Regions from separate parts of the Pantoea sp. PGP6 genome, predicted to be linked through region 1. Evidence: predicted binding sites of a transcription regulator. Region 1 holds the regulator's gene; the other holds the start of a gene.
The links. Region 1 encodes Fur, which represses iron uptake genes when iron is present. Its sites were predicted from a motif close to ATAATAATGAGAACNACTATCAA; they were not measured.

Region 1 (15,832 bases):
CTGATGTATATCTGGCCGGTGGTATTCAACGGTCTGGTCAGTTTTGGCGAGCATATCCAGAAACTGGGTTCAGTCGGCGCCGGTATCTACGCCTTCTTTAACCGTCTGCTGATTCCGGTAGGTTTACATCACGCGCTGAACTCCGTGTTCTGGTTTGATGTGGCCGGGATTAACGATATTCCTAAATTCCTCGGCGGCGCACAGTCACTGGCTGATGGATCGGCAACTGTCGGCATCACCGGTCGCTATCAGGCGGGCTTCTTCCCCATCATGATGTTCGGTCTGCCGGGTGCGGCGCTGGCAATTTACCAGTGCGCACGGCCGGAAAACCGCGCCAAAGTTGGCGGTATCATGCTGGCGGCAGCGGTGGCAGCCTTCTTCACCGGCATCACTGAGCCGCTGGAGTTCTCCTTCATGTTCGTGGCACCGGTGCTGTATCTGATCCACGCCGTGCTGACCGGTATTTCCGTCTTCATCGCGGCCAGCATGCACTGGATTGCCGGCTTCGGCTTCAGCGCCGGGCTGGTGGATATGGTGCTGTCGACCCGTAACCCGCTGGCGACGCACTGGTACATGCTGATCCCGCAGGGGCTGGTGTTCTTCGTCATCTACTACGTGGTGTTCCGTTTCACCATCAAAAAATTCAACCTGATGACGCCGGGCCGTGAGCTGGCAGTCGCTGGTGATGAGAGTGATGGTTATGACGTCAACGTCGATAAAACCGATAACGGTGAAAGTGCAACTGAAACGCTGGCGCGTCGCTATATTGGCGCGGTGGGTGGCTCAGACAACTTAACCAGCATTGATGCCTGTATTACCCGTCTGCGTCTTAACGTTAATGATTCAGCGCAGGTCAATGAGGGCGTGGCTAAACGTCTCGGCGCGTCCGGAGTGATTCGCCTCAACAAGCAGAGCGTACAGATTATTGTCGGTACTCAGGCAGAAGGCATTGCGTCGGCGATGAAAAAAGTGCTGACCAAAGGGCCGGTAGCCGCCACCAGCAGCAATGCAGCTGCACCGGAAGCCGTTAAGCCGCAGGCGGTACTGAACAGTGAATCACGGGTTATCGCCACGCTGCTGGCACCGGTGAGTGGTGACGTCGTTGCGCTGGACGCGGTACCGGACGAAGCCTTTGCCAGCAAAGCGGTGGGTGACGGTCTGGCGATCAAGCCGAGCGACAAATGGGTGGTTGCACCGATTGCCGGTACGCTGGTGAAAATCTTCAATACCAATCACGCTTTCTGTCTGGAAACCGACAACGGGGTTGAGATTGTGGTGCACATGGGGCTGGACACCGTGGCGCTGGAGGGTAAAGGCTTTACCCGTCTGGTGGAAGAGGGCGCCAGCGTGGCGGCCGGTCAGCCGGTACTGGAGATGGACCTGGATTTCCTGAACGCCAATGCCCGCTCGATGGTCAGTCCGGTGGTGGTCAGCAACAGCGATGATTTTGCCGGCCTGACGTTACTGGCCAGCGGTAAGGTCGTGGCGGGTGAAACCCCGCTGTACCAAGTGAAAGGCTAATCCCCGCAACAGAAGCCACAAGGCAGGAAGCGATTCCTGCCTTTTTTGTTTTAAAGGCTGAACAAACGGTTGTTTCCCTCTGGCGCTTTGTGGATCATACTCCGTTACTTCGTGGTACATATCACCCGCTATTCGTATTGAGGATTTTTGAGATGAGTGAGGCTGAAGCCCGCCCAACTAACTTTATTCGTCAGATCATCGACGAAGATTTGGCGAGCGGTAAGCACAGCAGCGTGCATACCCGTTTTCCGCCGGAGCCCAATGGCTATCTGCACATTGGTCATGCGAAATCGATCTGTCTGAATTTTGGCATCGCCCAGGATTACCAGGGGCAATGCAATCTGCGTTTCGACGATACCAATCCGGTCAAAGAGGATATGGAGTTCGTTGAATCCATCAAGCGTGACGTCAAATGGCTGGGCTTTGAGTGGAGCGGTGAGGTTTGTTACTCATCAAACTATTTTGATCAGCTCTACAACTATGCCATCGAACTGATCAATAAAGGGCTGGCTTATGTCGATGAGCTGAGTCCGGAAGCGATCCGCGAGTACCGTGGCACCCTGACTGCGCCGGGTAAAAACAGCCCGTATCGCGATCGCAGCGTGGAAGAGAACCTGGCGCTGTTCGAGAAAATGCGTAGCGGTGAGTTTGCCGAAGGCACTGCCTGCCTGCGCGCCAAAATCGATATGGCTTCTAACTTTATCGTGATGCGCGATCCGGTGCTCTATCGAATTAAATTCGCTGAACACCACCAGACCGGTAACAAGTGGTGCATCTATCCGATGTATGACTTTACCCACTGCATCTCCGATGCGCTGGAAGGAATTACCCATTCACTCTGTACGCTGGAGTTCCAGGACAACCGTCGTCTGTATGACTGGGTGCTGGATAACATCACCATTCCGGTGCACCCGCGTCAGTATGAGTTCTCGCGCCTGAATCTTGAGTATGCGGTGATGTCAAAACGCAAACTGACGCAGCTGGTGACAGAGAAGCACGTTGAGGGCTGGGATGATCCGCGCATGCTGACCGTTTCTGGCTTACGCCGTCGCGGTTACACTGCCGCGTCAATCCGCGAGTTCTGCCGCCGTATTGGCGTCACCAAGCAGGACAATATTGTGGAAATGGCGTCGCTGGAATCGTGCATCCGTGACGATCTTAATGAGAATGCGCCACGTGCTATGGCGGTGCTCGATCCACTGAAAGTCGTGATCGAAAATCTGCCGGCTGGCCATCACGAAAGCATCACCATGCCTAACCATCCGTCTAAACCGGAGATGGGCACGCGTGAAGTGCCTTTCAGCCGTGAGATCTGGATCGACCGGGCGGATTTCCGTGAAGAGGCCAACAAGCAGTATAAGCGTCTGGTGCTGGGCAAAGAAGTTCGCCTGCGCAACGCCTACGTGATCCGTGCTGAGCGGGTGGCAAAAGATGAAGACGGCAACATCACCTGCATCTACTGCACCAGCGATGTTGATACCCTGAGTAAAGATCCTGCTGATGGCCGCAAGGTCAAAGGCGTGATCCATTGGGTGTCGGCAGAACACGCGCAGCCAGCCGAGTTCCGCCTGTATGATCGCCTGTTCAGCGTGCCAAATCCGGGTGCAGCCGACGATTTTCTGTCGGTGATCAATCCAGACTCGCTGACCATCAAACAGGGCTTTGTTGAGCCAGGCCTGCGCGATGTGGAAGCCACCACGCCGTACCAGTTTGAGCGTGAAGGTTACTTCTGCGCGGACAGCGTCTATTCGAAGCCGTCACAGCTGGTGTTTAACCGCACCGTTGGCTTACGCGATACTTGGACTAAAGCTGGCGAATAATCGTTGGTGCTGACCTGATAAAATGACAAAAGGGCGACTTATCGCCCTTTTTTATTGTCCTGATTTTTGCCATCACCGAGGTTTATTCTACAAGCCTTTTTCAGCGATTGTTACGAAGTTGTGAGAGAAATCTGAGTTTAAAAAAATTAATCAATTACCAGATGTGAATTATCCGCTTTCAGGTAGGCTATGCCCTCACAGACATAGCTCAGCGAGTGATATAAGGAAAAAAAATGACCGTTCTCGCCCAGGAAGCCAAACACAGTGTCGTCGTTTTACATCAACTTATTGAACGTATTTTCAATCAACCTGCCGGCTCTGATGACAGTTTCGAGCTGATGATGTCCTATTTTCATCCCGATTTTCGCATGGTTACCCCGCGCGGAACTCAGCTGAACCTGAATGAAGTGGAAGATCTTTTCCGTCAGCTACAGGGCCAGCGGGAAGGGATGCGTATCGCAACCTGCGAGCACGTGGTCATTTCCCATCAGGAGAAAGAGGTCACCGTACAGTACCGGGAGATGCAGATGCTGAACGGCAATAATCAGAGCCGCATCGCACTGGCGATTCTGGATTACAGTACCTCGATTCCGCGCTGGCGTTATCTGCAGGAAACGCTGGTTGCCTGAGCCGACAGCGAAAAAAGAACAAAAAAAACCGGTGAATTCACCGGTTTTTTTATTTCAGCCTGCGTCAGACTTACTGATCGTGCAGCGTCTCATCTTCACGGCAGTCGCCCAGTGCACAGTGACCATACAGATAGAGACTGTGGTTGGTCAGCTTGATGCCGTGGCGGGTGGCGATTTCGCGCTGACGGGTTTCAATCGACTCGTCGCTGAACTCAATCACTTTACCGCAGTCCAGGCAGATCAGGTGATCGTGGTGATGCTGCTGGGTCAGCTCAAACACCGACTTGCCGCCTTCAAAATTGTGACGGGTCACGATACCGGCATCATCGAACTGGTTCAGCACGCGGTAAACGGTGGCCAGGCCAATCTCTTCGCCGATGTCGATCAGGCGTTTGTACAAATCTTCCGCGCTGACGTGATGGCACTCAGGTTCCTGAAGCACTTCCAGAATTTTCAGTCTGGGCAGCGTGACTTTCAGGCCAGCCTTCTTTAATGCGGTATTGTTGTCAGTCATGCGGATTTTGTCCTGTTACTTATATTCACTTTTGTGGCGCTTGGCCTTGAATGTCGATCTATACCCATTCTCATTTGCGTCTCATTATAGAACTGATGCAGTGAAATGAAAACCGAGGGGAGTGCCTAAATCACCCGGGGCTGTATGGGATACGTCACCGAGCCGGGGAGGATTTCTGCAGGAGTCTGTTAACATTTCGCTTAGTCCTATCTGCTGCCAGAGAAAATAAGCGGAAGATCGATGCGGGTATTCTACAGATTAAACGAAGAAAGTTAAAAAAATGTGGCTATTATTTCTATAGGAATTTCCGTTGCCTCAATGTGAGCTGGCGCTCACATTGAGTCGGCTACCCTCAGGCTTCGAGGATCTCTTTAAGCTGCAGTTCATCAAAAATCTGCTTAACCCATTTCTCGACGCGCGCATTGGTCAGCTCTGGCTGACGATCTTCGTCAATCGCCAGGCCGAGGAAGTGGGTATCGTCAGCCAGGCCTTTTGACGCTTCGAAGTGATAACCTTCGGTCGGCCAGTGGCCTACGATCACTGCGCCGTGCGGCTCAATGATGTCGCGGATGGTGCCCATCGCATCACAGAAATACTCGGCATAATCTTCCTGATCGCCGCAGCCGAACAGGGCAACCAGCTTGCCGTTAAAATCGATCTCTTCCAGCGTCGGGAAAAAGTCATCCCAGTCGCACTGCGCTTCACCGTAATACCAGGTCGGAATACCCAGCAGCAGGATGTCAAACGCTTCCAGATCTTCTTTAGTGCTTTTCGCGATGTCGTGGACTTCTGCAACGTCTTTACCCAGCTGTTTCTGGATCATTTTTGCAATGTTTTCGGTGTTGCCGGTATCGCTGCCAAAGAAGATGCCTACGAGTGCCATGAGTAAAATAACCTCTTAAATCCTGATGATGAGATGTGTGCCGCAGCACATTTCAGCGAATAATAGCAGACGAGACAAACCCGCGGAACGGTTAAAGCCTCGACATTTGCCTCTGCGTGCGTTTTGCCCGCATTAATCCAGTTTGAGTTGCGCCAGCAGCATTTGTTCAATCAATTCGCTACGGCTGAGATTGCGCTGTTCTGCCAGCGTATTGAGCGCTTCGACGGCTTCACTGTTCATTTTCAGTTCGACACGACGAAGCCCGCGCCCTTTGTCACGTTTCAGTTGATTGCGCTTATTGATGCGCAGCTGTTCATCACGCGAAAGCGGACTGGTTTTGGGTCGACCTGGGCGGCGCTCATCAGCAAACAGATCGAGCGTCGTGCGGTCAGTGTGTTCTTTTGCCATGGCTTAGTGAAACTGAATGTGCGGGCGCCAGACGCTCGCCGCGCAGATTATAAATTATTGGCCGTTACCGCGGCAAAATGACCGGCGGCAAAATTTTAGCGCGCCATCATACTCCACGCTAACTCCGGACGCCAATCCTAAACATTTGCCGCCAGGTATTTGCTTTTAAAGCGCAAAAAAGCGACGGACGCTGCGTAATACGGCATCAGGTTTTTCGGCGTGCACCCAGTGTCCCGCGCCGCTGATCACATGCGCATGAGCCGCCGGGAACTGCGTAATCAACGCCTCGCGGTACTGATTATCCAGGTAGCTGGAGTCACCGCCGCGAATAAACAGCGCCGGATGCGGCCAGGCGGGAACCGGCTGCCAGCCAGAAATGGTGGTGTAGTTGTCCCACAATACCGGCACGTTGAAGCGCCATTCACCCTGCTGGAAAGATTTCAGCAGGAACTGAATCACACCCTCTTCATCAAGCAGGCCACGCATCACCTGCGCAGCTTCACTGCGGGAAGTCACGCCCGCTTCCGTTACCGCGCGGATCGCCGCGAAAATGGTGTCGTGGCGGCGGGTCTGATAATCCACCGGTGCGATATCGATCATCACCAGACGTTCGATACGATCTGCCGCCAGCGCACTCATGGTCATGGCAATTTTGCCGCCCATCGAATGACCGATTACCGCCACCCGATCGATGCCGTGCGCATCCAGCGTCTCTAACATATCCTGTGCCATCACAGCGTAGTTCATCTGATCGGATCGCGGTGATAATCCATGGTTGCGGACATCAACCTGCAGTACCGGCGCGGCATCTTTTAACCCGCGAGCCAGCACGCCAAGGTTATCCAGCGTTCCGAACAGGCCGTGGATCAGCAGGATGGGCAGGGAATCAGTCGGGGATTGTTCAGTTTGCAGACGGGCGTTCAAAATCATGGCAAAGTTCTTAAGTTTGAGACCTAAGCTTAGGTTATCATGGATTCACCTTTTCAGGCGCGCCGGTTCCGGCGGCATTAGGACATATTCTGACTTTTGCCCGTAAACCGTTTGATTGCTAACAACCCGCCTGAATTTAACTTTATAATCCTCATGTTAGAACCCGCTCACCCTTCGAATCGCCAAACTTTGCTTAGGGCTTTTCAGGAAACAAGTGGTTCTGTCATGAGAAAGAACCGTACGGAATAAGATGAAAACGATCGAAGTTGACGAAGAGCTCTACCGTTATATTGCCAGCCACACGCAACACATTGGTGAAAGCGCATCCGACATTCTGCGTCGTATGCTGAAGTTCACGGCCGGTCAGACAGCACCTGCTGCGCCGGCACAAAATGCAGCGTCCGGTGCGGCGAAAGAGACTCAGCCTGCCGTGGCTGGCTCACGTCCGCAGGATCGGGTACGCGCGATGCGTGAACTGATGCTTTCTGATGAATATGCGGAGCAGAAGCGGGCGGTTAATCGCTTTATGCTAATCTTGTCAACGCTCTATCGTCTTGATACCGCAGCCTTTGCTGAGGCAACTGCATCACTGCAGGGCCGTACCCGCGTCTATTTTGCGGGTGATGAGCATACGCTGTTGCAAAATGGCACCCATACTAAGCCGAAGCACGTACCCGGCACACCGTACTGGGTGATCACCAATACCAATACCGGTCGCAAATGCAGCATGATCGAACACATCATGCTCTCAATGCAGTTCCCGCAGGAACTGACAGAGAAAGTTTGCGGCACCATTTAAACTGAAGCGTCAGGGAGAAGCGCCAATGGCCAATCACCCCCGTGCCGGGCAACCCGCCCAGCAGAGCGATTTGATTAACGTTGCACAATTAACCTCACAGTATTATGTCCTGCAGCCCGACGTGGCGAACCCGGAACATGCGGTGAAGTTTGGCACCTCTGGCCATCGCGGTAGCGCAGGGCGTCAAAGCTTCAACGAGATGCACATTCTGGCGATTGCGCAGGCGATTGCAGAAGAGCGTAAAAAGAACGGCATCACCGGTCCGTGCTACGTGGGTAAAGATACCCACGCGCTGTCCGAGCCGGCGATCCTGTCGGTGCTGGAAGTGCTGGCGGCGAACGGCGTGGATGTGATTGTGCAGCAGGATAATGGCTATACGCCGACCCCTGCCATCTCTAACGCCATTCTTGAGCACAACAAAGCCGGTGGCGCACTGGCCGACGGCATTGTGATCACGCCTTCACACAACCCACCGGAAGATGGCGGCATCAAGTACAATCCACCTAATGGCGGACCGGCTGATACCAACGTCACCAAAGTGGTTGAAGATCGCGCGAATCAGCTGATCAAAGATGGCCTGAAAGAAGTTAAACGTCTGCCAATCGATCAGGCACTGGCCAGCGGCCACGTGGTCGAGAAAGATCTGATCCAGCCTTACGTTGAAGGTCTGGCGCAGGTCATCGACTTCCCGGCGATTCAGAAAGCCGGTCTGAAAATTGGTGTTGATCCGCTGGGTGGTTCTGGTATTGCTTACTGGCAGCGTATCGCTGAGCACTACAAGCTGGATCTGACGCTGGTAAATGACGCTGTCGATCAGACTTTCCGCTTTATGCATCTGGATAAAGATGGCGTGGTCCGCATGGACTGCTCCTCTGAGTGCGCCATGGCCGGTCTGCTGGCTTACCGCGACAAGTTCGATCTGGCGTTCGGTAACGACCCGGATTATGACCGTCACGGTATTGTCACTCCGGCAGGCCTGATGAATCCAAACCACTATCTGGCAGTGGCAATCAACTACCTGTTCCAGCACCGTCCACAGTGGGGCCAGGATGTCGCCGTTGGTAAAACTCTGGTATCCAGCGCGATGATCGACCGCGTGGTTAACGACATCGGCCGTAAGCTGGTGGAAGTGCCGGTTGGCTTTAAGTGGTTTGTTGATGGTCTGTATGACGGCAGCTTTGGTTTCGGCGGCGAAGAGAGCGCCGGTGCCTCTTTCCTGCGTTTCGATGGCACGCCATGGTCAACCGATAAAGACGGCATCATCATGTGTCTGCTGGCGGCAGAGATCACTGCTGTCACCGGTAAAAACCCGCAGCAGCATTACGATGAACTGGCCGGGCGCTTTGGTGCGCCAAGCTATAACCGTCTGCAGGCGTCCGCAACGTCTGCCCAGAAAGCCGCGCTGTCGAAGCTGTCACCTGAGATGGTGAGCGCCGATACGCTGGCGGGCGACCCGATTACCGCGCGTCTGACCGCTGCGCCAGGTAATGGCGCGTCGATTGGTGGCCTGAAAGTGATGACCGACAACGGCTGGTTCGCCGCGCGTCCGTCAGGCACCGAAGACGCCTACAAAATCTACTGTGAAAGCTTCCTGGGTGCGGAACACCGCGCGCAGATTGAGAAAGAAGCGGTAGAGATTGTCAGCGAAGTACTGAAAAACGCCTGAGAAATCGGGCAATGAAAAAGGCGCCTCTGGCGCCTTTTTTTATGGCATAAAGCGATAGCCAATACCGGTTTCCGTCAGCAGATGCACCGGCTGGGTCGGGTTGGCTTCCAGCTTCTGCCGCAGATGCCCCATATAGATGCGCAGATAGTGGCTGTGCTCCACCGCATTCGGTCCCCACACCTGGCTCAGGAGCTGGCGCTGGGTCAGCACTTTGCCCGCGTTATTCAGCAGAATACTCAACAGGCGAAACTCAATCGGGGTGAGATGAATCTCCTCGCCGCCGCGCTGTACCCGGCGTGCAGCAAAATCAACACTCACATCCGCAAAGGTGACGCGGGCGTCGGGTTGCTGGCTGCTGTGCCGCCGCAGTGCGACCCGGACGCGAGCCAGCAGTTCACCGATACCAAACGGTTTGGTCAGATAGTCATCAGCACCGGCATCCAGCGCGGCGATTTTATCCTGCTCGTCGCTGCGTGCTGACAGCACAATCACCGGCATCGCGCTCCACTGGCGCAGGTCGCGGATAAAGTCGGTACCATCACCATCCGGCAGGCCTAAATCGAGGATCACCAGATCGGGTTTACGGGTGGCGGCTTCAATCAAGCCGCGCTGCAGCGTATCGGCATCAAAGACTTTCAGTGCCTCATTTTCCAGCGCCAGCCGCACAAAACGGCGGATCTCTTTTTCATCTTCAACGATCAAAACCGTGGTCACGCAAACCTGCCTTGAATAAACAGTGATGCGCTACTTTACCAACAAATTTTTCTGCCGTCCGTGCCGGTTACGCCGGGCTGATTTAAACCTGCGCGTAACCACGAAATAACATCCGTGTAACTTAATTACAGGTTAATTCTTAAACGATACATTTTCGGGTAAATAAGTGGTCTGATGAGTAGTAAAATTACACAATCAGGCGTAATCTTAGACACAGATCACATTCGAACCTTATAACTCTCCGGGAGGTGATAACCATGTATCAGGCTTATCCACGTTCCAAAATCATTTTGCGTCGCACGCTGGTGGTCCTTCTCGGCGTTGTTGCGTTACCCGTGATGCTGTTCCGTCGCGACCGCGCTCGCTTCTACAGCTATCTGCATCGGATGTGGTGCAAAACCAGCGCCAAGCCGGTATGGCTGGCGCAAGCAGAAGCCGCTGGCGGCGCTTTCTGGTAAGACGGATATCTGCTGAATCGGCCTGGTCACTGGACCAGGCTTTTTTTTGCGTTTTTTCTTAAAACAGCCGCGCTTTTCCCTGGCTTAACGCTGTCTTCCTGGCTGATTTACGCTACACTTAAACCTCTACAAGATTTCGGAGGTTGTACAAGTATGAGCGAAAAAATCCCGGTCGGAATCAGTGCCTGCTTGCTTGGTGAAAGCGTCAGATTTGACGGTGGACACAAGCGCCTTACTTTCGCTACCGAAGACCTCACGCCTTTTGTGCGTTTCGAGCCGATCTGCCCTGAAATGGCGATTGGTCTGCCGACGCCGCGCCCAGCCTTACGCCTGGTTAATCAGGGTGATGAGGAACTGCATCTGTGCTTCAGCAAAGATGGCGGGGAAGAGGTGACTGACCGGATGCGTGACTGGTCGGCCGAGCGCGTGAAATCGTTGCATCATCTGTCAGGCTATATCCTGTGCGCCAAATCCCCCAGCTGCGGCATGGAGCGGGTGCGGGTTTACGAGCCAGACACCAACAACAATCGCAAAGCCGGTACCGGCATTTTTGCTGAATTCCTGCAGCGTGAAATGCCGTGGTTACCGCTGGAAGAGGATGGACGACTGCACGATCCTGCGCTGCGCGAAAATTTCATTGGTCGTATCTGCGCTCTGCATGAGTTCAATCAGATGTGGCAAAGCGGCCTGACCCGTCACCGTCTGATTGCCTTCCACAGCCGCTATAAATTACTGATGCTGGCCCATTCGCAGGAGAAATACCGCGAGCTGGGGCCGTTTGTCGCCTCAATGAACCAGTGGGACTCACTGGAAGCATTCGCCTTCGAATACCGTAATCGCATGATGGCGCTGATGTCACGACCCGCCTCGCGTCGTAATCACACCAACGTTCTGATGCACGTTCAGGGTTATTTCCGCCGCCAGCTCAGTTCACCGCAGCGGCAGGAACTGGCGACGCTGATTGATCGTTACCGCCAGGGCACCCAACCATTGCTGGTGCCGATTACCATTCTGAAGCACTACATGGCGGAGTTCCCGCATCCATGGCTGGCTGAGCAACGCTATTTCGATCCCTATCCGGAAGCGTTGTGTTTACGTTACGGACAATAATTCAGGAGTGTTATGACCACCCATCTGGTCTGGCTGCGTAACGACTTACGCCTCAACGACAATCTGGCGCTGCATGCTGCCTGCCGCGACAGCGAGGCAAAGGTGATTGCGCTCTATCTCGCCACGCCGAAACAGTGGCAGCAGCACGACATGGCGCCGCGACAGGCGGCCTTTATTCATGCCAGTCTGCAACTGCTGGCGGCGTCGCTGGCCGAGCGGGGTATCGCTCTGCATTATCAGTCGTGTGAGACCTTCGGCGACGCGGTCGATTACCTGGTCAGCTTTTGCCAGCAGCAGCAGGTCGACCAGCTTTTCTACAACTATCAGTATGAAGTCAACGAACGCCAGCGCGATGCGGACGCCGAGAAGCGTCTCGATCAGGCGGGCGTGATCTGTCAGGGTTTTGATGACAGCCTGCTGTTGCCGCCTGGCAGCGTACAGAGCGGTGACCGCTCGATGTACAAAGTCTTTACCCCGTTCAGCAAAGCGTTTGTCCGCCGCTTGCAGCAAACCCTGCCGGAGTGTGTGCCCGCGCCGAAAGCGCGTCCCGGCGCGCCGCTGGAAAACCCGGCGATTCCACCGTTTGATTATCCGACCGACAGCGTTGACCAGACGCTGTTTCCGCCCGGCGAAGCCGCAGCCCTGAAACGCCTGCGGCAGTTCGCAACCCAGCCGGTGCTGGATTATCCCGCCGAGCGCGATCTGCCGGCGCGGGACGGCACCAGCCGGTTATCGGTATATCTGGCGACCGGGCTGTTATCGCCGCGACAGTGCCTACACCGCGTGCTGCATGAACATCCTGACGCGCTGGACAACAGCCGGGCGTTTAGCTGGCTGAATGAGCTGATCTGGCGCGAGTTTTATCGTCATCTGCTGGTGGCGTATCCGACGCTGTGCAAGCACCAGCCCTTTGTTAGCTGGACGCGACACGTGGAATGGCAGACTGACGCAGCCCATTTCGACGCCTGGAAAGCAGGGAAAACCGGCTATCCGATTGTGGATGCGGCGATGCGGCAGCTCAACGCGCTTGGCTGGATGCATAACCGGCTACGAATGATTACCGCCAGTTTTCTGGTCAAGGATCTGCTGATTGACTGGCGCGACGGTGAACGCTACTTCATGCAGCAGCTGATTGATGGGGATCTGGCGGCGAACAATGGCGGCTGGCAGTGGGCAGCCTCGACCGGCACCGATGCCGCGCCCTATTTTCGCATCTTCAATCCGACCACGCAGGGTGAACGCTTTGATCCGCAGGGCGCATTTATCCGCCACTATCTGCCGGAGCTGGCAGACGTGCCGGACAGCGATATTCATCAGCCGCTGCTGTGGGCCGCGAAAAATCATAAGAAACTCGATTATCCGCCACCGATCGTGGAACATAAGAGCGCCCGTAAAAAGACATTAGACGCCTTTGAGCGCGCGAAAAGCGCGGCCTGAGGCGATCAAGGAGCCACGATGAATCATTACCAACTCGAGACGCTGATCAATCAGCAGCTGGAGAGCCACAACTTCAGTGATTACGCCCCAAACGGTTTGCAGGTTGAAGGGCGCAGCGAAGTGAAAACGGTGATTACCGGCGTTACCGCCTGTCAGGCCCTGCTGGATGAAGCCGTAGCACGTCAGGCAGATGCGATAGTGGTGCACCATGGTTATTTCTGGAAAAACGAACCGGCCGCGATAAAAGGCATGAAGCGTCGTCGTTTGCGTACGCTGCTGGCCAACGACATTAATCTCTATGGCTGGCATCTGCCGCTCGACGCCCATCCGCAGTTAGGCAACAACGCGCAGCTGGCGAAGCTGCTGGATATCGAGGTACGTGGCGAAGTGATGCCGCTGGTGTTGTGGGGTGAACTGGCCGAGCCACTCACCGGCCAGCAACTGGCCGATCGCATTGCCGATAAGCTGGGACGTGAGCCACTGCACTGTGGCGACAACGCACCAGAACTGATTCGCCGCATCGCCTGGTGCAGCGGTGGCGGGCAGGGCTTTATCGATCAGGCTGCTGCTTTTGGTGTGGATGCTTACCTGACCGGTGAAGTGTCGGAGCAGACCATTCACAGCGCTCGTGAACAGGGACTGCACTTCTTCGCTGCCGGACACCATGCGACCGAGCGCGGTGGCGTCAAAGCGCTGGGCGACTGGCTGGCGCAACACCACGGTCTGGATGTGACCTTCATCGATATTCCGAATCCTGCCTGATCCCACTCCCGGTCCTGCGCCCCGCCGCAGGACCTAAATCTGTTGACACATCTCCGTCACTTTCGCATAACTGTTTGCTTTGAGTAGATAAGCAAACGGCTGAGCCGTGCGCCAGAACCGGTCTGGCACGCGAGATTTCAGCTCAACGGGAGGTCGCTGTTGCAACGAGCACGTTGTTATTTACTGGGTGAACGCGCGGTGGTGCTGGAACTGGAACCACCCATCTCGCTGGCCAGCCAGCAACGAATCTGGGGTCTGAACCAGCGCCTGCAGGCGGTCGCGAGCGTTCAGGAGGTGATCCCCGGCATGAACAACATCACCCTGATACTGCGTGATCCACAGCAGAGCGCGCTGGACGCCATTGAGCGGCTGCAGCGCTGGTGGGAAGAGAGTGAAGTGCAGATACCGGAATCACGTCAGGTGGCGATCCCGGTCATTTATGGCGGCGAGGCCGGCCCCGATCTGACGGTAGTGGCCGAACACGCCGGACTCTCCATCCATCAGGTGGTGGAGTTGCACAGCAGTACCGACTACGTGGTCTATTTCATCGGTTTTCAGCCCGGCTTTCCCTATCTGGGTGGGCTGGATCCGCGTCTGCATATTCCTCGTCGGGCAGAACCGCGCGTCGCCGTGCCCGCCGGATCGGTCGGTATCGGCGGCAGCCAGACCGGTGTCTATCCGCTGGCGTCACCGGGCGGCTGGCAGCTCATCGGCCAGACGCCTGTCGCGCTGTTTGATCCGCTGCAGCAACCGCCGACGCTGCTCCGACCCGGTGATACCGTGCGCTTCGTGCCACAGAAGGAGGGCGTATGTTGAGGATCCTGCGAGCCGGACTGGCCGCCACGATACAGGATGCGGGTCGTCACGGCTGGCGGCAGTACGGTATCAGCCTCGGTGGGGTGCTGGATCAGCCCGCGATGACCACCGCTAATTTGCTGGTGGGCAATGCGCCAGACAGCGCGGTGCTGGAGATGGTGCTCGGCCAGTTTAAGGCGGAGTTCACCCGCGACGGCTGGTTTGCGCTGACCGGCGCTGGCTGTAACGCAGAACTGGACGGTAATCCGGTATGGACCGGCTGGCGCACCCCGGTTAAAAAAGGACAGGTGCTGTCGCTGGCGATGCCGGTACACGGCATGCGCAGCTATCTGGCGGTGCAGGGCGGGTTCGATCTGCCGGCGATGCTCGGTTCTGTCAGCACCGATCTGAAAGCCGGATTTGGCGGATTCCACGGGCGCACGCTGCAGGATGGCGACTGCCTTCCGCTGGGCAAACCGACCCGTCAGTTTGCTCGCAAAGCTGGCGTCCGGCAGCTGCTGTGGGGCAACCGCATTCGCGCGCTGCCGGGTCCGGAATACCATGAGTTCAGCCGCGAGGCGCAGCAGGCGTTCTGGCGCACAGCGTGGAAGCTCAGTCCGCAAAGTAACCGGATGGGATACCGACTGGAGGGACGTCAGCTCAACCGGGAAAACCCGCGGGAACTGCTGTCGCACGGGCTGGTACCGGGCGTGGTGCAGGTGCCGCCTAACGGTCAGCCGATTGTGCTGATGGCGGATGCCCAGACCACCGGCGGCTATCCGCGTATCGCCTGTATTATCGAGGCTGACCTCTATCACCTGGCGCAAATCCGGCTGGGTGAACCGATTCACTTTATTCATTGCACTCTGCCGGAGGCGATGCAGGCGCGTCAGCATCAGCAGCGTGCGCTGGACCAGATGGTATGGGGACTCGCTGATGAAAATTGATTTAAACGCCGATCTCGGTGAAGGCTGCGACAGCGATCGCGCGCTGCTGCAACTGGTCAGCTCGGCCAACATCGCCTGTGGCTTTCACGCCGGCGATGCCCAGACCATGCTGCAATCGATCCGCTGGGCGAAAGAAGCCGGAGTAGCGATTGGCGCACATCCGGCTTTTCCCGACCGCGAAAACTTTGGCCGCAGCGCGATGCAGCTGCCGCCGGAAACGGTCTATGCCCAGATGATCTACCAGATTGGGGCGTTGAAAAGCCTGGCAGAAAGCGAAGGCGTGCGGCTGGTTCATGTTAAGCCGCACGGCATGCTCTACAACCAGGCGGCGGCCGATGCGGTGCTGGCCGACACCATTGCCCGGGCGATTAAGGCGGTGGACAGCCAGCTGATTGTGGTCGGGCTGGCGGGCAGCGAATCGATTCGGGCGGCGGCTCAC
Region 2 (15,832 bases), 720 kb from region 1:
GTGTCAACGAACTCTGCTGGGACGTGATGAGCTTCATCAACGCCAACCCGAAAGAAGCCGAGCTCGAAGAGAAACAGCCGGAGAAAGTGGAGTTCATGTGGGATGATTACCACAAAGAAGCCATTGAAAACGCGGTTGAAGTGGAAGATGAAGAGTGGGATGAAGACTGGGATGATGAAGACGACGAAGGCGTCGAAATTATCTATCAGCGCTAACGCTCTGCGCGCATCACCGAATCACGGCTGATGCGCGATGCTCCCTTTTCGCCCTGAAAGGGGAGCATCACACCGGCGTTAGCTCATTACCGCCACGCCCAGCCGGGCACTGCAACACAGCTGATCGCGACCGTTACGAATCTCAATCTGCCAGCTCTGGCTGCGCTTGCCCAGATGCAGCGGACGACAAATGCCGCGTACCAACCCGCTTGATACCGCACGATGATGGCTGGCATTCACTTCCACGCCCACCACGCTGCTGCCTTCCTCAACGGCCAGATAGCCCGCAATCGATCCCATCGACTCCGCCAGTACCACAGATGCGCCACCGTGCAGCAGGCCAAAAGGCTGATGCGTTCGGGCATCGACCGGCATGGTCGCTTCCAGATAATCCTCGCCGATTACGGTAAAAATGATCCCCAGATGTGCCACCAGCGAGTTCTCCCCCAACGCATTCAGGGCATCAAGATCGATAGATCGTTTCCAGATCGTTGACATGATCAGGCTCCCAGGGTTGCGCCGCCATCCACCACGATATCCTGTAAGGTGACGTGGCTGGCAAGATCGGAGGCGAGGAACAGCACGTTAGCGGCAATTTCCTGCGGCTGTGCGATCTTTCCTAGCGGGATACCGAGTTTGAACTGATCCGGGAAGCCCGCGATCATCTCCTGCTCACCGGTCGGCGTATGCCACAGGCTGCGCTGCATATCGGTATCGGTTGAACCGGGCGAGACGATATTGCAGCGAACGCCATACGGTGCCATCTCCAGACCCACCGTCAAACAGAGGCTGCGCAGGGCGGCTTTTGAGGCGCCATAGGCGGACATGCCAATACGCGGCGCGTGCGCTGAGTTGGAGGCGATAGTGACAATTGCGCCCGCCCGCTGCTGCCGGAACACCGGCAGGGTTTGCTGAAACAGGTTGAACGCGCCACCGGCATTGACGTTAAGGCAGGCCTGCCAGTCGGTAAACGACAGCTCATCGGTCGCGCCAATCCGCAGAATACCGGCCGCGTTCACCAGCACATCAATACGCGGCTGCGTCGCCAGCAGTCGCTGACAGAGCGTCTTCACCTGGTCAGGATCGGACACGTCCAGCGTATGGCAGGGAAACGGATAGTCGTGGCCGTGAAAACGCTGATCGAAAGCTTCAACCTGCGCACCTGCCTGATGAAACGCCAGCGCGGTATGATAGCCAATTCCCTGGCCGGCACCGGTTATCCAGACAATTTTTCCGCTGAAGTCGAACGAATGGCTCATTGCGCAGGCTCCCGTGACAGCAATGCCCACCAGCCATCAATGCTCGGATTTTTGGCCAGGCTGACAAAGTCGATGTCGCCGTGCACCTGACGCCAGCGCGCCGCCAGCGCCATCACCCGCACCGAATCCAGACCGTAATCGATCAGGTTTTCATCATCTTCCGGCACGTCGTCATCTTCCAGCAGCGGCAGAATCAGCGCACGCAGATCGTCTTTGCTCAGCGGCAGCGGCATCAGGTCGGCGGTCATTACTACTTTGCCACTGCGGCCAGCGGTGTAGGTCAGCGCCATCATATGCTCGTCGCGGCTGAAATCCGCCAGTGCATCCGCCACCATAAACGGCTGGATGTTGCGCATAAACGCGTCGGTGGCGGTGGTCAGGCAACCGATATGGGCATAGACGCCGGTGATGATCAGCTGATCGCGGCCCATCTCCTGCAGGATCGACTCAAGCGGCGAGCGATGGAAGGCGCTGTAGCGCCATTTGGTCAGCACATGATCGTCGGCATCCGGTGCCAGCGCGTCCACGATCTTCTGCTGATCGGGATGCTTATTCAGGCCCGGGCCCCACATGTCGTTGAGCAACGCACGATCTTCATCGCTCTGCGCATTCGGCTGCGCGGTATAGAACACCGGAATCCCCTGCGCTTTGCAGTAGCGGCGCAGGCGGGCAATGTTGTCGACTACCTGCTCCACCAGCGGGCTATTCTCGCCCCAGAAGTTGAGGAAATAACGCTGCATATCGTGGATCAGCAGTGCCGCACGGCCCGACTCCAGCGCCCATTTTACCTTGTTGGTCGGCAACTCAGTGGCGGCTGGCAGCGGATAAGAGGTCAGTTTTGGAATAGCCATAGAAAAATCTCCGGACAGATCAGGCTTGCGCTTGTTGATCGGCAAGTTGTTGGCGCAGACGTTTTTTATCCACCTTGCCGACATGGGTCAGCGGCAGGGCATCTACGCAGGTAATACGGTCGGGGAGTTTGAATTCCGCTACCCCGAGTTCACGCAGGTGACGACGTAGCGCCACCGGTTTCACCGGCTGACGGGCCACGATAAAGGCGCAGCTCTTCTCACCCATCAGCTCATCGTTCATCGACACCAGTGCTGCGTGGATCACATCAGGATGGCGTTGCAGCAGGTTCTCGATCTCTTCCGCCGCGATCTTTTCGCCCCCGCGGTTGATCTGATCTTTCTCACGCCCCTGAACAATGATGTTGCCCTGCGGGGTGATCTCAATCAGATCGCCAGAGCAGTAAAAGCCCTGTGAATCGAAGCTGGCGGCATTATGTTCCGGGCTGTTGTAGTAGCCGCGGAAGGTATAAGGTCCGCGCGTCATCAGACGGCCAATGGTGCCGGTCGGCAGCGGATTGCCCTGTTCATCGGCCACCCACACTTCATCATCCGGCGAGATCGGACGGCCCTGCGTGGTCAGAATGGTGGTTTCATCATCATCGAGCCGGGTGTAGTTCACCAGACCTTCAGCCATGCCGAACACCTGCTGCAGTTTGCAGCCTATCTCTGACTGAATGCGCGCCGCCAGGGTTTCGCCCAGCTTCGCGCCACCGACCTGAATGCGTTGCAGCGAAGCCAGTGCGGCATTGCTGCCCCATTCCTGAATCGCCTGCAGCCACAGACTGACGGCTGGCGGGACCAGACCGGTATCGGTTACCTGATGCTTTTCAATCAGCGGGAAGCAGAGCGTAGCGCTGGGATCGGCCGCCAGAATAACCTGTCCGCCCGCGTAGAAGACCCCCAGTGCGCCCGGTGAGCTCATCGGAAAATTATGCGCAGCGGGCAGGGCGATCAGATAACGGGTGTCGGCAGTCACTCCACAGATAACGTCACTTTCGCGGATGCTGTAATAGTAATCGTTATGGGTGCGCGGGATCAGTTTCGGCGTGCCGGTGCTGCCGCCTGAAAGCTGGAAAAAGGCCACTTCATCACCGGCGGTCGGCGTAGCAACGAAATCGCCCGCCGTTTCCGCCAGCAGCGCCTCAAGGCTGTTTTCAGCCTGACCGTCACCGCGCAGGATCACCTGCTGCAGCGAGTCATGATCGCGGCACAGCTGGCTGATAAAACTGTCATCGGCAAACAGCGTATGGCTGCGATCGGCAATCAGCAGGCGGGGCGCAATCTGGCTGGCGTAAGCCGTCAGCTCAGTACGCTGATGGCTGAACAGCGCATTAACCGGCGCGACGCCAATTTTAAACAGCGCAAACAGCGTCAGGTAAAATTCGGCCACGTTGCCGAGCTGCACCAGCGCGGTATCACCCGGTTTGAGGCCACGACGCTGCAACGCCGCCGCCAGGTTGTCACTTAAGCGGGCCAGCTGACGATAGCTGAACTGCCGATCGCCATCAATCACCGCCACGCTGTCGCTCTGTTGGTGGCGTTCGAGGATATCGGTCATCGGCAAATCCAGCCAGTAGCCTTTTTCGCGGTAACGCGCGGCCAGATCGTCAGGCCAGCGGCTGTAGGAAATGGTCATACAGGTTCCTTTATTGCAGTCCAAAAGCGCGAAGCATGGTGTCAAGTTTGACGCCAGTTTCACGCCATTCTGATTCTGGTTGTGAGTCAGCAACGATACCCGCGCCAGCAAACAGCCGCACGCGTGGCCCATTGACCGTGCCGCAGCGAATCGTCACAACCCATTCGCCATTGCCCTGGTCATCGCACCAGCCGACGATGCCGCCAAACAGCTGACGCTCAAACGGTTCGAGTTGCTGTATCAGCTGCTGGGCGCGCTGATGCGGGAAGCCGCTCAGTGCCGGCGTCGGATGCAGCAGGCAGGCCAGCGACAGTGCATTTTCGCGTGGGTCGAGCACTTCACCCTCAATCAGAGTGGCGAGATGCCATAAGGTTGCGGTGGTGATCAGCGACGGCACCTCCGGCACCGACAGCGTCCGGCTGCGCGGTTGCAGCGTGTGGCGCATCGCATCGGTCACCAGCTTATGTTCATGGCGATCTTTGTCCGAGCGCATCAGGCTCTGGCCTGCGGCCTGGTCACGGATCGGATCGGCATCACGGCGGGCCGATCCGGCCAGCGGACAGGAGCTGAAATCCCGACCCTGTTTGCGGATCATTAATTCCGGGCTGGCCCCGACCAGCGAACCCCCTTCCGGCAGCGGCAGATGAAAGTGATAGCTGTTAGGGTTCTGCGCCACGATGCGCTGCATCAGCGCCGCGGTATCCACCGGCTGTTCAGCGGTGATATCCATCAGTCGCGACAGCACCACTTTATCCAGATCGCCACGCTGCGTTGCGGCTACCGCCTGCGCCACCATATCGGTGAAAATGTCATGATCCGGCACCGCCGTACGGCGACGCACCTGCGGCAAGGCAGAGTCGGGCGGTGAGGTGACCGCATGCAGATCGGCGCGGTTAAAGGTCTGATACGATTCGGGGATAAACAGCGCCGATGGCTGATTGACGTCAAACGGGATCGCGCCGACCAGAATAGGGTGGGTAATACCCTGTTTTCTGGCTGAGGCGAAATGGTGCTGCAATTGTTGCTGAAAATCCCCTGTCAGCACATCACCCGCAGTTACCGGGGTGGTCAGCGTGGTGAAGCAGCCCTGCGTGGTCAGGCTTTTCCAGGGAGAAGTAAACAGGAAGCCGCGGCACAACGCGGAGAAATCCTGCAACAAGGGATGTTCAAACGTCAACGATTCCACCATAATTTTCACCTATAAATGATAAGATAATTAATAATGATTATCATTTGTATTGTGGCCCAGTAACCTACGTTGATTAGCCGGAAGTGTCAATAAATACGCGGTGTTTCGGCTGCGTTTTCCTGCTAAATCAGCACAAACAGCAGGGCAAATAGCCAGTATAAAAGTGGACTGAAATTTATGACTAAACGTGGTGTAAAGGCGGCGATAGCGCTGTTTTTCTTCTGTATCAGTTTCGCGGCGACGGCACAGAACGGCTGGCCGCGCACGGTGGCGGGCGCAAAAGGCAGTGTGACGTTATCCCAGGCGCCGACCCGCATTGTCTCGACCAGCGTCACCCTGACCGGTTCGCTTCTGGCGATAGATGCGCCGGTGATCGCCAGCGGCGCAACGGCACCCAACAGCCGGCTGGCCGATGGGCAGGGTTTCTTCCGTCAGTGGGGTGAGGTGGCAAAACAGCGCGGCGTAAAACGCCTTTATATTGGCGAGCCGAGTGCCGAAGCGATTGCGGCGGAAGCGCCGGACCTGATTGTGGTCAGTGCCACCGGCAATGACTCAGCGATCAAACTGGTCGATCAGCTGTCCGCCATCGCGCCGGTGCTGGTGATCAACTACGACGATAAAAGCTGGCAGCAGCTGGTAACGCTGCTGGGTGAAGCAACCGGCCATGAAGCACAAGCCGCTGCCCGGGTAAGCGCATTCGATGCACGTGAAAAAGCGCTCCGCTCAGCGCTGACGCTGCCGCCGCAGCCGGTCTCCGCCATGGTCTGGAACGGCGACGGTCGCGCAGTTAATCTGTGGACTGAGGCATCCGCGCAGGGCAAATTGCTGCAGCAGCTGGGGTTCACCCTGGCTACGCCACCTGCCGACATGCAGCATGGTCACAGCATGGGGCAGCGTAAAGACATTATTCAGTTGTCAGGGGAAAATCTGGCCGCCGGGCTGAATGGCCACTCGTATCTGCTGTTTGCCGCCGAGCCGCAAACAGCAGAGCAGGTGATGAAGAATCCTTTCCTGGCCCAGACGCCCGCGGTGCGTAGCAAAGCGGTCTATGCGCTGGGGCTGGATACCTTCCGTCTGGATTACTACAGCGCCACCAATCTGCTGAACCGGCTGGAGGCGCTGTTCGCTAAATCATGATGCTGTTTCCGCCTGCCCATGTGCAGGCGGTTGATAACGGCGCAAACGCGCCATCAGCAGCCACATCACAACGCCCAGCACGGTGGCGGCCAGACCCAGCAGGCCTGCCGCCTGCTGCGGCAGCAATAGTGACCCCATCGCCCCGATCATCGCCGCGCCAAGCGCATCACCGGTAACATTCTGCGCCGTCCACAGGCTGTTGATCCGCCCAAGCAGCGCATCCGGCGTTAGCGTCTGGATCAGGGCATATTGCACCAGGCTGTTGATAGCACTGAAATAACCAAACGCGGAGAGGCAGACCAGACTCAGGCTGAACCACGGCATCAGGCTGAACAGGCCCAGCGCCACAAAGGCGGCAATGGCGCTGGCCAGGATCAATCGACCCGGCTGCGACGACTGTGCCAGCCGGCCGCTGGTTAAGGCACCGACCGCCGCCCCGAGTGGCACGGCGGCATACATCAGCCCCAGTTGCTCCAGCCCGACCTGCCAGTGCGGAGCCAGCGCCGGGTAGAGTACCCGCACCGCACTGGCTAAGGTCACCAGCGCGCCAACCAGCGCGGCCATGCCGACGATCGGGCTGGCGAACAGAAACCCGATCCCGGCGGATAACGCGGTCAGCGGATGTTCACGCGGTTGTGGTGGCGGGGCAAGCGTTGGCAGTCGCAGCAGGGTGAGCACCGTCAGTAAGGTGCCGATCGCCGCCAGACCGTAGTTCCAGACCACGCCAGCATGGGCGATCACCAGTCCGGCAATCGCCGGCGACAGGATCGCACCAAAGCGGACCGTCAGCATGGTGATAGCGCCCGCTTTCATGATATTTTCGCGCCCCACCAGCGCCGGGGTGGCGGCCAGTAGCGCGGTGACGCCAATCGCGCCAAAAAAGCCATCCCACAGGCCCAGCACAAACACCGCGATCACCGAGGGCGCGGGCAGCAGGGCATTGATGCACAACGCGACAAAACCGAGGCCGCAGGTGGAACGGGCAAACAAAATCAGGCGTCGGCGTTCGTAGCGATCGGCCAGTACGCCGCCGGTCAGCAGGCCGATAAACATGCCGGCACCGGCCAGCGTGACCGCCAGTCCGACCAGCAGCGGGGATTGTGTCAGCTGTTGAATCTGTACCGGTACCGCGACCGCCAGCATGCCAAGCGCGACGATTGAGATAAATCGGGCGATAAACACGGCGCGGAAGGCGGGATGGGTTTTCAGCAGGCTGAGATCGATAAAGTGGGAGGGTTTGTTCATAACGTCGCCTTTTTGCACCCATTTTCCTCATCATTGAGTTTACGAGTCATGGTAACATACAAAAAACGCGTAAGAACGATAACAAGTATCATTATCATAAAGGTATCCACCGCGATGCCATTGAATTCGTGAAGGTTTAAACGTTATGCGTCAATTCCATGTAATAGCAGGTTCAGGGATGCTGCTGTTGCTGCTCCTCGCGCTCAGTCTGATGCTGGGTGCCAAATCCATTGCCTTTCATGATGTCACTCAGGCGCTGCTGACCGACTGCTCCAGCGCTGACTGCATCATTGTGCGTGACGCCCGATTGCCACGCACCCTGGCCGGGCTGCTGGCGGGCGTTGGCCTCGGCGTGGCGGGCGCGCTGATGCAAAGCCTGACGCGCAATCCGCTGGCCGATCCCGGTATTCTGGGCATCAATGCCGGGGCCGGCTTCGCGGTGGTGCTGGGCATTGCGCTGTTCGGTGCCGATTCACCGGCCGACTGGCTGGGCTTTGCCTTTAGCGGGGCGCTGCTGGCGTCGTTGCTGGTGGCGCTGACCGGCGCTATCGGTGGTGGACGGGTTAATCCGGTGCGTCTGACGCTGGCCGGGGTGGCGCTGGGCGCGGTGTTAGAGGGCTTAACCTCTGGCTTATCGCTGCTCAACCCTGACATCTATGATCATCTGCGTTTCTGGCACAGCGGTTCGCTGGATATCCGTAATTTCACCATGCTGCGCACGACCTTTCCTGCCGTGGCGATCGGTTGCCTGCTGGCGCTGCTGCTGGCACGCTCGCTCAACAGTCTCAGCATGGGCGGTGATATGGCAACCGCGCTCGGTACCCGCGTTGCCCGCACCCAGCTTATTGGGCTGCTGGCGATTGCCCTGCTGAGCGGGGCCGCCACCGCCGCGGTGGGGCCGATTGCCTTTGTCGGATTAATGACGCCGCACCTGGCACGCTGGCTGTTCGGTAACGATCATCGCTGGATGCTGCCTGGCACCATTCTCATTACGCCCTGTCTGCTGCTGGCGGCTGATATTCTCGGCCGCGTGCTGGTACCGGGCGAGCTGCGCGTATCGATTGTGACCGCAATCCTCGGCGCGCCAATGCTGATTGTGCTGGTGCGCCGTAAGGCTGGCAGAGGTGCAGTATGAAGCGTGTAACCTTCAACGGCGTCTGGCTGCTGCTGGCGTGTCTGGCGCTGGCTTTTCTCGGCGTGACGCGCGGCACCTTGCCGATCACGGCTGCGCAGCTGTGGCAGGTGATTAACGGCGAGGCGGCGCGCAATATTCAGCTGATTGTGGTGGAGTGGCGTCTGCCGCGGGTGATGATGGCGCTGCTGATCGGGGCGGCGCTCGGCGTGAGCGGCGCTATCTTTCAATCGCTGCTGCGAAATCCGCTCGGTAGCCCGGACATTCTGGGCTTCAACACCGGCGCCTACAGCGGTGTGCTGGTGGCGCTGGTGCTGTTCCAGCAGAACATGGAAGGCATGACGCTGGCGGCGCTGATCGGCGGATTGCTGACGGCGGGTGTGGTCTGGCTGTTTAGCTGGCGCAACGGCGTCGAGACTTTTCGGCTGATCATTGTCGGTATCAGCGTGCGGGCGCTGCTGATGGCGCTTAACAGCTGGCTTATCATCAGCGCCTCACTCGAGGCAGCACTGAGCGCTGGCCTGTGGAGCGCCGGCTCGCTGAACGGCATCAGCTGGGCGAAAACCACGCCGGTAATCAGCGTGCTGCTGCTGGCGCTGCTGGCAACCGCACTGCTGGCGCGGCGGATGCGGCTGCTGGAGATGGGCGATGATACCGCCTGCGCGCTTGGCGTAGCGGTTGAGCGCAGCCGCATCCTGCTGATGCTGACCGGGGTGATCCTGACGGCGGCCTCGACTGCGCTGGTCGGGCCGATCTCATTTATTGCGCTGCTGGCACCGCAGATCGCCCGTCGACTGTGCGGCGGAATCAAAGGCGCATTACCGCTGGCGGCATTATGTGGCGCGCTGCTGTTAACCGCCGCTGACTACGCCGCGCAGCACTTTTTCCTGCCCTATCAACTGCCGGTTGGCGTGATTACCGTAAGCCTGGGCGGACTTTATCTGATTGCTCTACTGGTGCGGGAGGCGCGACGCCAATGACAGTAACAACACGTTTGCAGGGCAACGCGCTGACGCTCGGTTATGACAAAAAAATCGTGGCGGAGAATCTCTCAGTGGCGATCCCTGACGGTGAGCTGACGGTGATCATTGGCCCCAACGCCTGTGGTAAATCGACGCTGCTGCGTACCCTGAGCCGGCTGGCCCGGCCGTTACAGGGCGAGGTGCTGCTGGATGGCAATGCGATTGCCCACTACTCCACCAAAGAGGTGGCGCGTCGGCTCGGGCTGTTGCCGCAAAGCTCCAATGCACCCGCCGGCATCAGCGTCAGTGAGCTGGTGGCGCGCGGACGTTATCCTCACCAGCCGCTGTTTGGTCGCTGGCGGCAGGAAGATGAAGTGGCAGTGCAGCAGGCGATGCTGGCGACCGGCGTGGCCGATCTGGCACAGCAGCAGGTCGATACCTTGTCCGGCGGTCAGCGGCAGCGGGTCTGGATTGCGATGGTGCTGGCGCAGCAAACGCCACTGCTGTTGCTCGATGAACCGACGACCTGGCTGGATATCGCGCATCAGATTGAACTGCTGGAGTTAATGCAGGATCTGAATCGGCAGCATGGCCGTACGCTGGTGGTGGTGCTGCACGACCTCAATCAGGCATGCCGCTACGCCAGCCATTTGATTGCCATGCGGGACGGTAAGATTATTGCGCAAGGTAAACCGGCCGACATCGTGACGCCGGCGCTGATTGAAACCATTTACGGCCTGCGCTGCATGATTGTTGACGATCCGGTGGCCCACACCCCGATGATTGTGCCGCTGGGGCGTGCAGCCAGCTGATTCGGCCTCCCCTGCGGGAAGGCGCGAGTCGGTCGGGGATTAAAACGCCGCCAGCAGTTGCTGCAGGCGTGGCCCAATCTGTTCAAACATCCGCGGCGAAATGATCTCGACGTGGGCGCAATCCAGCGGCCATATGTCCAGTTCGGCAACGTAAGGTGACCAGGCGCGACCGGCATCCTGACCGGGTTGCTGCGTCTGTTCCGCCAGGAACAGGGTCGCCCGGCCGTTGAAGCGCGCGCTGCGGGCCGTGGCCAGCAGTCGCACTGAGCTGGCGTAGTTGGCTTCGATGGTGGTAAACAGCGCCTCCATCCCTTCTCCCGCCTGCTGGCGCTGCGCCGCAATAAACTGCTCGCGCTCCCGGTTAACCTCTTCCAGTACCGCCGGATCCAGTACGTTTTCCCCGCGCTTCTCATCCCAGTTCTGCGTCTCTGGTGGCCAGGTATCCAGCAGGCCGAGGAAGGCAACGGTTTCACCTGCGGCTTCCAGCCGCGCCGCAATACCCTGCGCCAGCGTCCCGCCCAGCGAATAGCCGAGGAAATAGTAAGGACCGTGCGGCTGCTGCTGGCGTATCGTCGCCAGGTGCGCCTCACACACCGCATCGAGATGCGATGCCTGATTGAGTGGGCTGGTGAGATCCGGTGACTGAATGCCAAGCAGCGACCAGCGTGCATCGAGATAGCGTTGCAGTACGCTGAACTGCCAGGCAAAACCTGAAGCCGGATGGAAGCAGAACAGCGTCGGCCCGCTGCCGCGCCGCAGCGGCAGCACCGCTTCAAAGCCGGCACGGCTGGCCTCAGCCGATTCACTGCTCAGCAAGGCTGCCAGTTTTTCCACCGTGGAAGCGACCATAATCTGGCCGACCGACACCGGCTGATTGAGGCGGCGGCGCAGCTGTGCCGCCAGCCGCATCGCCAGTAACGAGTGGCCGCCGAGGGCGAAGAAATCATCCTGAGCGCTGATCGACTCCCGCTCCAGCAGCGTGGCGAACGCCTGTGCCAGGGTGGTTTCCAGTCCCGGATGCGGGTCCCGGCCCGCTTCCGCTGTCTGCGTCTGCGGCAGCGGCAACGCTTTACGATCCAGCTTGCCGTTGCTGCTGAGCGGTAACGCCGCCAGCTGCACGATAGCGACCGGTACCATGTGCGCAGGCAGTTGAGTCGCCAGCGCCTGACGCATCGCCACGGCATCAATCGGCTGATCCGCCACCACATAGCCCACCAGCTGGCGCGCATCTCCCTGCTGAGGGTCTGCGCCACCCAGCACCAGTGCATGCGTCACCGCCTGCTCCACGCCGGGCAGGGCAGCCAGGGCGTGGTCGATCTCATTCAGTTCAATCCGCTGTCCGCGAATTTTAAGCTGATCGTCGCTGCGGCCGAGATATTCGACTGCGCCATTGGCCAGCCAGCGCGCAACATCGCCGGTACGGTACATCCGGCTGCCGTCGCCATAGGGATCAGCGACAAAACGACTGGCGGTCAGGTCAGGGCGATCAAGATAGCCATGCGCCAGCTGTACGCCGGTCAGATAGAGATCGCCAGCCACGCCAGGCGGCACCGGTTGCAGACGGGCATCCAGAATCCGTAAGCCGGTGTTCCAGACCGGGAAGCCAATTGGCACGCTGGCACCTTCGACCGCCGCCAGTTCTTCACCCGAGGCCGGGTAATAGCTGACGTCGACCGCTGCTTCGGTCGGACCATAGAGATTGTGCAGCGCGACATGGGTCAGCTTTTGCCACTGGCGTGACAGCTCAGCCGGTAACGCTTCGCCGCTGCAGAACACCTGGCGCAGGGTAGCGCAACGCGCCACGGCGTCCGCATCCTGCAGCGTGGCGACAAAGGCCGCCAGCATCGACGGCACAAAATGGGTCGTGGTAACGCGATGGCGGGCAAACAGCTGTTGCAACGCTTCCGGATCGCGATGGGCATCCGGCGGGGCCATCACCAGCTGTGCGCCGACCATCAGCGGCCAGAAGAACTCCCAGACGGACACGTCGAAGCTGCTCGGGGTTTTCTGCAATACCACATCACTGCTGCCGAGTGGATAGTGATCCTGCATCCACAGCAGGCGGTTAACGATCGCCTGATGGCTGACCAGCACCCCTTTCGGCCGACCGGTTGAGCCGGAGGTATAGATAATGTAAGCGCCATCCTGCGGGCGTGGCTGCTGGCTGATCTCTGACGTGTTCGGGGTTAACAGTGCGTCATAAAACAGCGGGGTGACCGGCGTAAGGGCGGCCAGTCGTCCGGCCAGCTGATGACAGGTGATCAGCGTTTTCGGCGCGGCATCTTCCAGCATCATCTGCAGACGATCGTCAGGATAGCCGGTATCGAGCGGCAGGTAAGTGGCACCCGCGCTAACGATAGCCTGCAGCGCCAGCGACAGGAACACCGATCGCGGCAGGGCGACGGCGACGATATCGCCCGGCTTCACACCCTGTGCAATCAGCTGCTGCGCCAGCGCCGCCACCTGCTGCTGCATCTGTTGATAAGTAAGCTGATGGGCCTCATCCGCCAGCGCCGGGGCCTGCGGAGTACGCTGCGCCTGGCTTAACAGCAGGCTGCTCAGCGTCTCTGCCGGTAGCGGCATTGCCGTCTGGTTAAGGGTGGCTAACTGCTGATGTTCAGCCGGCGTCAGCATATCCAGCTCGCCACACGGGCGATCGGGATCGGCGGCCAGCTGCGACAGCAGCAGATCAACGCGGCTGGCGTGTTGTCTGAGGGTTACTTCGCTGTAACGCTGCGCGTTCGCCAGCAGTTCCAGCGTCAGGTCACCCTGTTCGCTGAGGTAGATGGCAATCTCCAGATCGCGTACCGGGCCGGAGGCGAGCTGATGCGTCACGCCTTTAATGCCGGCAAAATCGAGCTGGTAATCAAACATCTTGAGGTTGATCACCGGTCCGTAGAGCGGATCGCTGTCGCCGGAACGGCCCAGATCACGCTGTACCTGCTCGGCATCGTAGCGCTGATGTCGACGCATTTTTTTTATTTCGCCCGCCAGTCGCGCCGCCAGCGCGCCGAGCGGCTGGGCCGGATCGTTGTGCACCGCCATCGGCAGCACATTGATCACCGGACCGGTGGCACACAGCGCGGCTGAACCGATGCGGCGCATAAAGATAAAACCGGCGGCAAAGTCGTTTTGTCCGCTGAGACGTGCCAGCCACAGCGAGACCAGCGCAATCGCGGTGTCAGCCGCGCTGAGCTGCAGCTGTTGGGTATGCGCCAGCAGGGCCTGAAAGTTATTGCTGTCCAGCGCAAAGCGATGGCGCAGCAGATCGGTACTGGCACTCTGGCCCGCCAGCGGCTGGTCGGAGAGCGACGCAGGCGCGGGAAGCTGCGCGCCTTTTTCGCGCCAGAACTGCGCATCACGCTGCCAGCCAGCAGATTGCTGGTAGCGCTGGTACTCTTCGACCACCTCGCTGAACGGCGTAAAGGGCGTCGGCTCGGGCGTTTCATCACGCTGCCAGGCGCTATAAAGATTGGCAATACGGCGGGTCAGGGCGGTAAAGCTGAAGCCATCGACCACCAGATGATGATAACGCTGATACCAGTACCAGTGCTCATCACCCAGCCGCAACAGGCTGTGGTGGTACAGCGGCGCGCCGCTTATCACCCGCAGGTCACCAGACATATCCTGCTGCATCAGCGCACGAGCCGCGGCGACCGGATCGGCTGAATTGCGCAGGTCAATCACCTGCGGCGTAGCAAAGCGCTGCGGTGCAGACCACTGCTGTGGTTCACCGTCCTGCTCGCCAAACGTCATATTCAGCGTATCCGCTTCCTGCATGCCGGCAACGATTGCTTTGGCCAGCAGCGTGCTGTTGAGCGCGCCGCGCAGTTCAACAAAATGCGCCACCGCGTAAGCATTAGCGTGCGGGGATAACTGGTCTGCGATCCAGATGCCGGGCTGAGCGGCAACCAGCGGCAACGTTTTCTGTTCAGTCAGGTTCGGGTTCATGATGATCTCAGACATCGTCGCTCCGGCTGGTGCTAGCGCTGGCGGTGACCGGACGAATATCGTGCCAGTTTTCATTCAGCCAGCTGAGGCAGATCGCCTGTGGCTGGGGACCAAATACCGGCTGCCAGCCAGACGGAATCGCCCGGAAGGCGGGCCATAAACTGTACTGTTGCTGGTTATTGATCAGTACATGACAATCCTGCTGCGGATCGTCGAACGGATTGAGATGTTGCATATTGGTCTCCTGCCCGTGATATCCAGGCGAGATATCGCCCTCATCCTGCGCGCCGCCGCTGACCGCGAGCGACCTCGGGCGTGAAAGAGGGCCGATAAGCGAATTACGGGTATTGCCACATTGCTTTTAATCCGGCCAGCAGGCCGCCGCGCCAGCAGAGCGCGTCGTGACCGCCTTCAAACGGTTGATAGCTAACCTGATGCCCGGCCGCGATTAAATCACGCTCAAATTGTTGATTCGCTGCCAGAATCAGCCGCTCACGCCGTCCAGCTTCGAGATAAAAGCGGCGCGGCGGCGCCTGCAGCAAACCTTGTTGTAGTTGTTGCGGTAGCCAGCCGTTGGGGTTACCGCGCGCCGGCCACCAGAAGGAGCCGGAAAGGCTGATGGCGGCACCAAAGGTCTCTGGCCAGCTTAAGGTGGCGTAAGCTGCGGAAAGTCCGCCAAAACTCTGTCCCGCCACCAGCGTGCTGTCGCCCTGCACCCGGCAGGCGACGGTTTGCTGAATCAGCGGCAGGAGTTCGTGCTGCACCGCCAGCCAGAATTCAGGATTACAGGTCAGCTCCCGGCTGCGGTGTTCCCGGTCGATAATGTCGATCATCGCATAGACCGCCGGTGGCAGTTCGCCTGCGGCGGTGAGCTGCCGCAGCGGACCGGCAATCGGCATGGTCTGCGCCCAGAACTGTCCATCCAGCAATAACGCCAGCGGACGTGCGGCGGAAGAGGCCTCGCCACTGCAGTAAAGCCACACCGTGCGCTGATTACCCAGTCGTTCGCTGCGCCACAGCAGCGGTTGCAGCGGGATAGCCGCCGGCTGGCCGCGATCAACCTCGTGCCACACCGATTGATCGGGCGCCTGCGGCAGGTGCAGCGGTGATACCCGCATGCCGCGTCCGCCGGCCCAGCCGCGCAATGGGTTGAGCGGGTCTGCCTGCGCTGACGGGAATTTGCCGCTCCACCATTGGCGCAGCGTCTGCATATCAGTCTGGCCGTCAAATTTCTCTGCCTGGCGATCGGGTATCAGGCAGTAGCTGCCGCGCCAGTCAGCGGGCAGGGTGGTTTGCCACCACCAGACATCGGTATGGGGAACGCGTGTTAAGGAGGAGGGGGCGGCGGACTGATGGTGATCGGTCACGCCGGTGATGTTGATCCAGACGCGGCGGATCGCCGAGTGGGACTCATCGCCGTGGGGATCACGCCAGAAGAAGGTG

Region 2: the regulator Fur is predicted to act here: its motif matches at 5,178-5,200, upstream of ACLIBF_RS18745 (isochorismate synthase).

What each region holds. Positions count from the first base shown of each region.
Region 1 covers NZ_JBQBMA010000001.1:3,140,131-3,155,962, reverse strand. Annotated here, with positions in the region: gene nagE (N-acetylglucosamine-specific PTS transporter subunit IIBC) at 1-1,521, shown strand, start outside; gene glnS (glutamine--tRNA ligase) at 1,674-3,341, shown strand; gene ACLIBF_RS15335 (hypothetical protein) at 3,575-3,970, shown strand; gene fur (ferric iron uptake transcriptional regulator) at 4,041-4,484, opposite strand; gene fldA (flavodoxin FldA) at 4,837-5,367, opposite strand; gene ybfE (LexA regulated protein) at 5,500-5,775, opposite strand; gene ybfF (esterase) at 5,941-6,705, opposite strand; gene seqA (replication initiation negative regulator SeqA) at 6,956-7,504, shown strand; gene pgm (phosphoglucomutase (alpha-D-glucose-1,6-bisphosphate-dependent)) at 7,530-9,170, shown strand; gene kdpE (two-component system response regulator KdpE) at 9,210-9,884, opposite strand; gene ACLIBF_RS15295 (DUF2517 family protein) at 10,142-10,342, shown strand; gene ACLIBF_RS15290 (YbgA family protein) at 10,496-11,452, shown strand; gene phrB (deoxyribodipyrimidine photo-lyase) at 11,465-12,889, shown strand; gene ACLIBF_RS15280 (type 2 GTP cyclohydrolase I) at 12,908-13,651, shown strand; gene pxpB (5-oxoprolinase subunit PxpB) at 13,811-14,467, shown strand; gene pxpC (5-oxoprolinase subunit PxpC) at 14,461-15,393, shown strand; gene pxpA (5-oxoprolinase subunit PxpA) at 15,383-15,832, shown strand, end outside.
Region 2 covers NZ_JBQBMA010000001.1:3,855,194-3,871,025, reverse strand. Annotated here, with positions in the region: gene cgtA (Obg family GTPase CgtA) at 1-215, shown strand, start outside; gene ACLIBF_RS18765 (hotdog fold thioesterase) at 294-713, opposite strand; gene dhbA (2,3-dihydro-2,3-dihydroxybenzoate dehydrogenase) at 716-1,474, opposite strand; gene ACLIBF_RS18755 (isochorismatase family protein) at 1,471-2,325, opposite strand; gene ACLIBF_RS18750 ((2,3-dihydroxybenzoyl)adenylate synthase) at 2,345-3,961, opposite strand; gene ACLIBF_RS18745 (isochorismate synthase) at 3,972-5,150, opposite strand; gene fepB (Fe2+-enterobactin ABC transporter substrate-binding protein) at 5,328-6,287, shown strand; gene entS (enterobactin transporter EntS) at 6,282-7,532, opposite strand; gene fepD (Fe(3+)-siderophore ABC transporter permease) at 7,678-8,667, shown strand; gene fepG (iron-enterobactin ABC transporter permease) at 8,664-9,644, shown strand; gene ACLIBF_RS18720 (ATP-binding cassette domain-containing protein) at 9,641-10,438, shown strand; gene ACLIBF_RS18715 (enterobactin synthase subunit F) at 10,478-14,404, opposite strand; gene ACLIBF_RS18710 (MbtH family protein) at 14,397-14,624, opposite strand; gene fes (enterochelin esterase) at 14,728-15,832, opposite strand, start outside.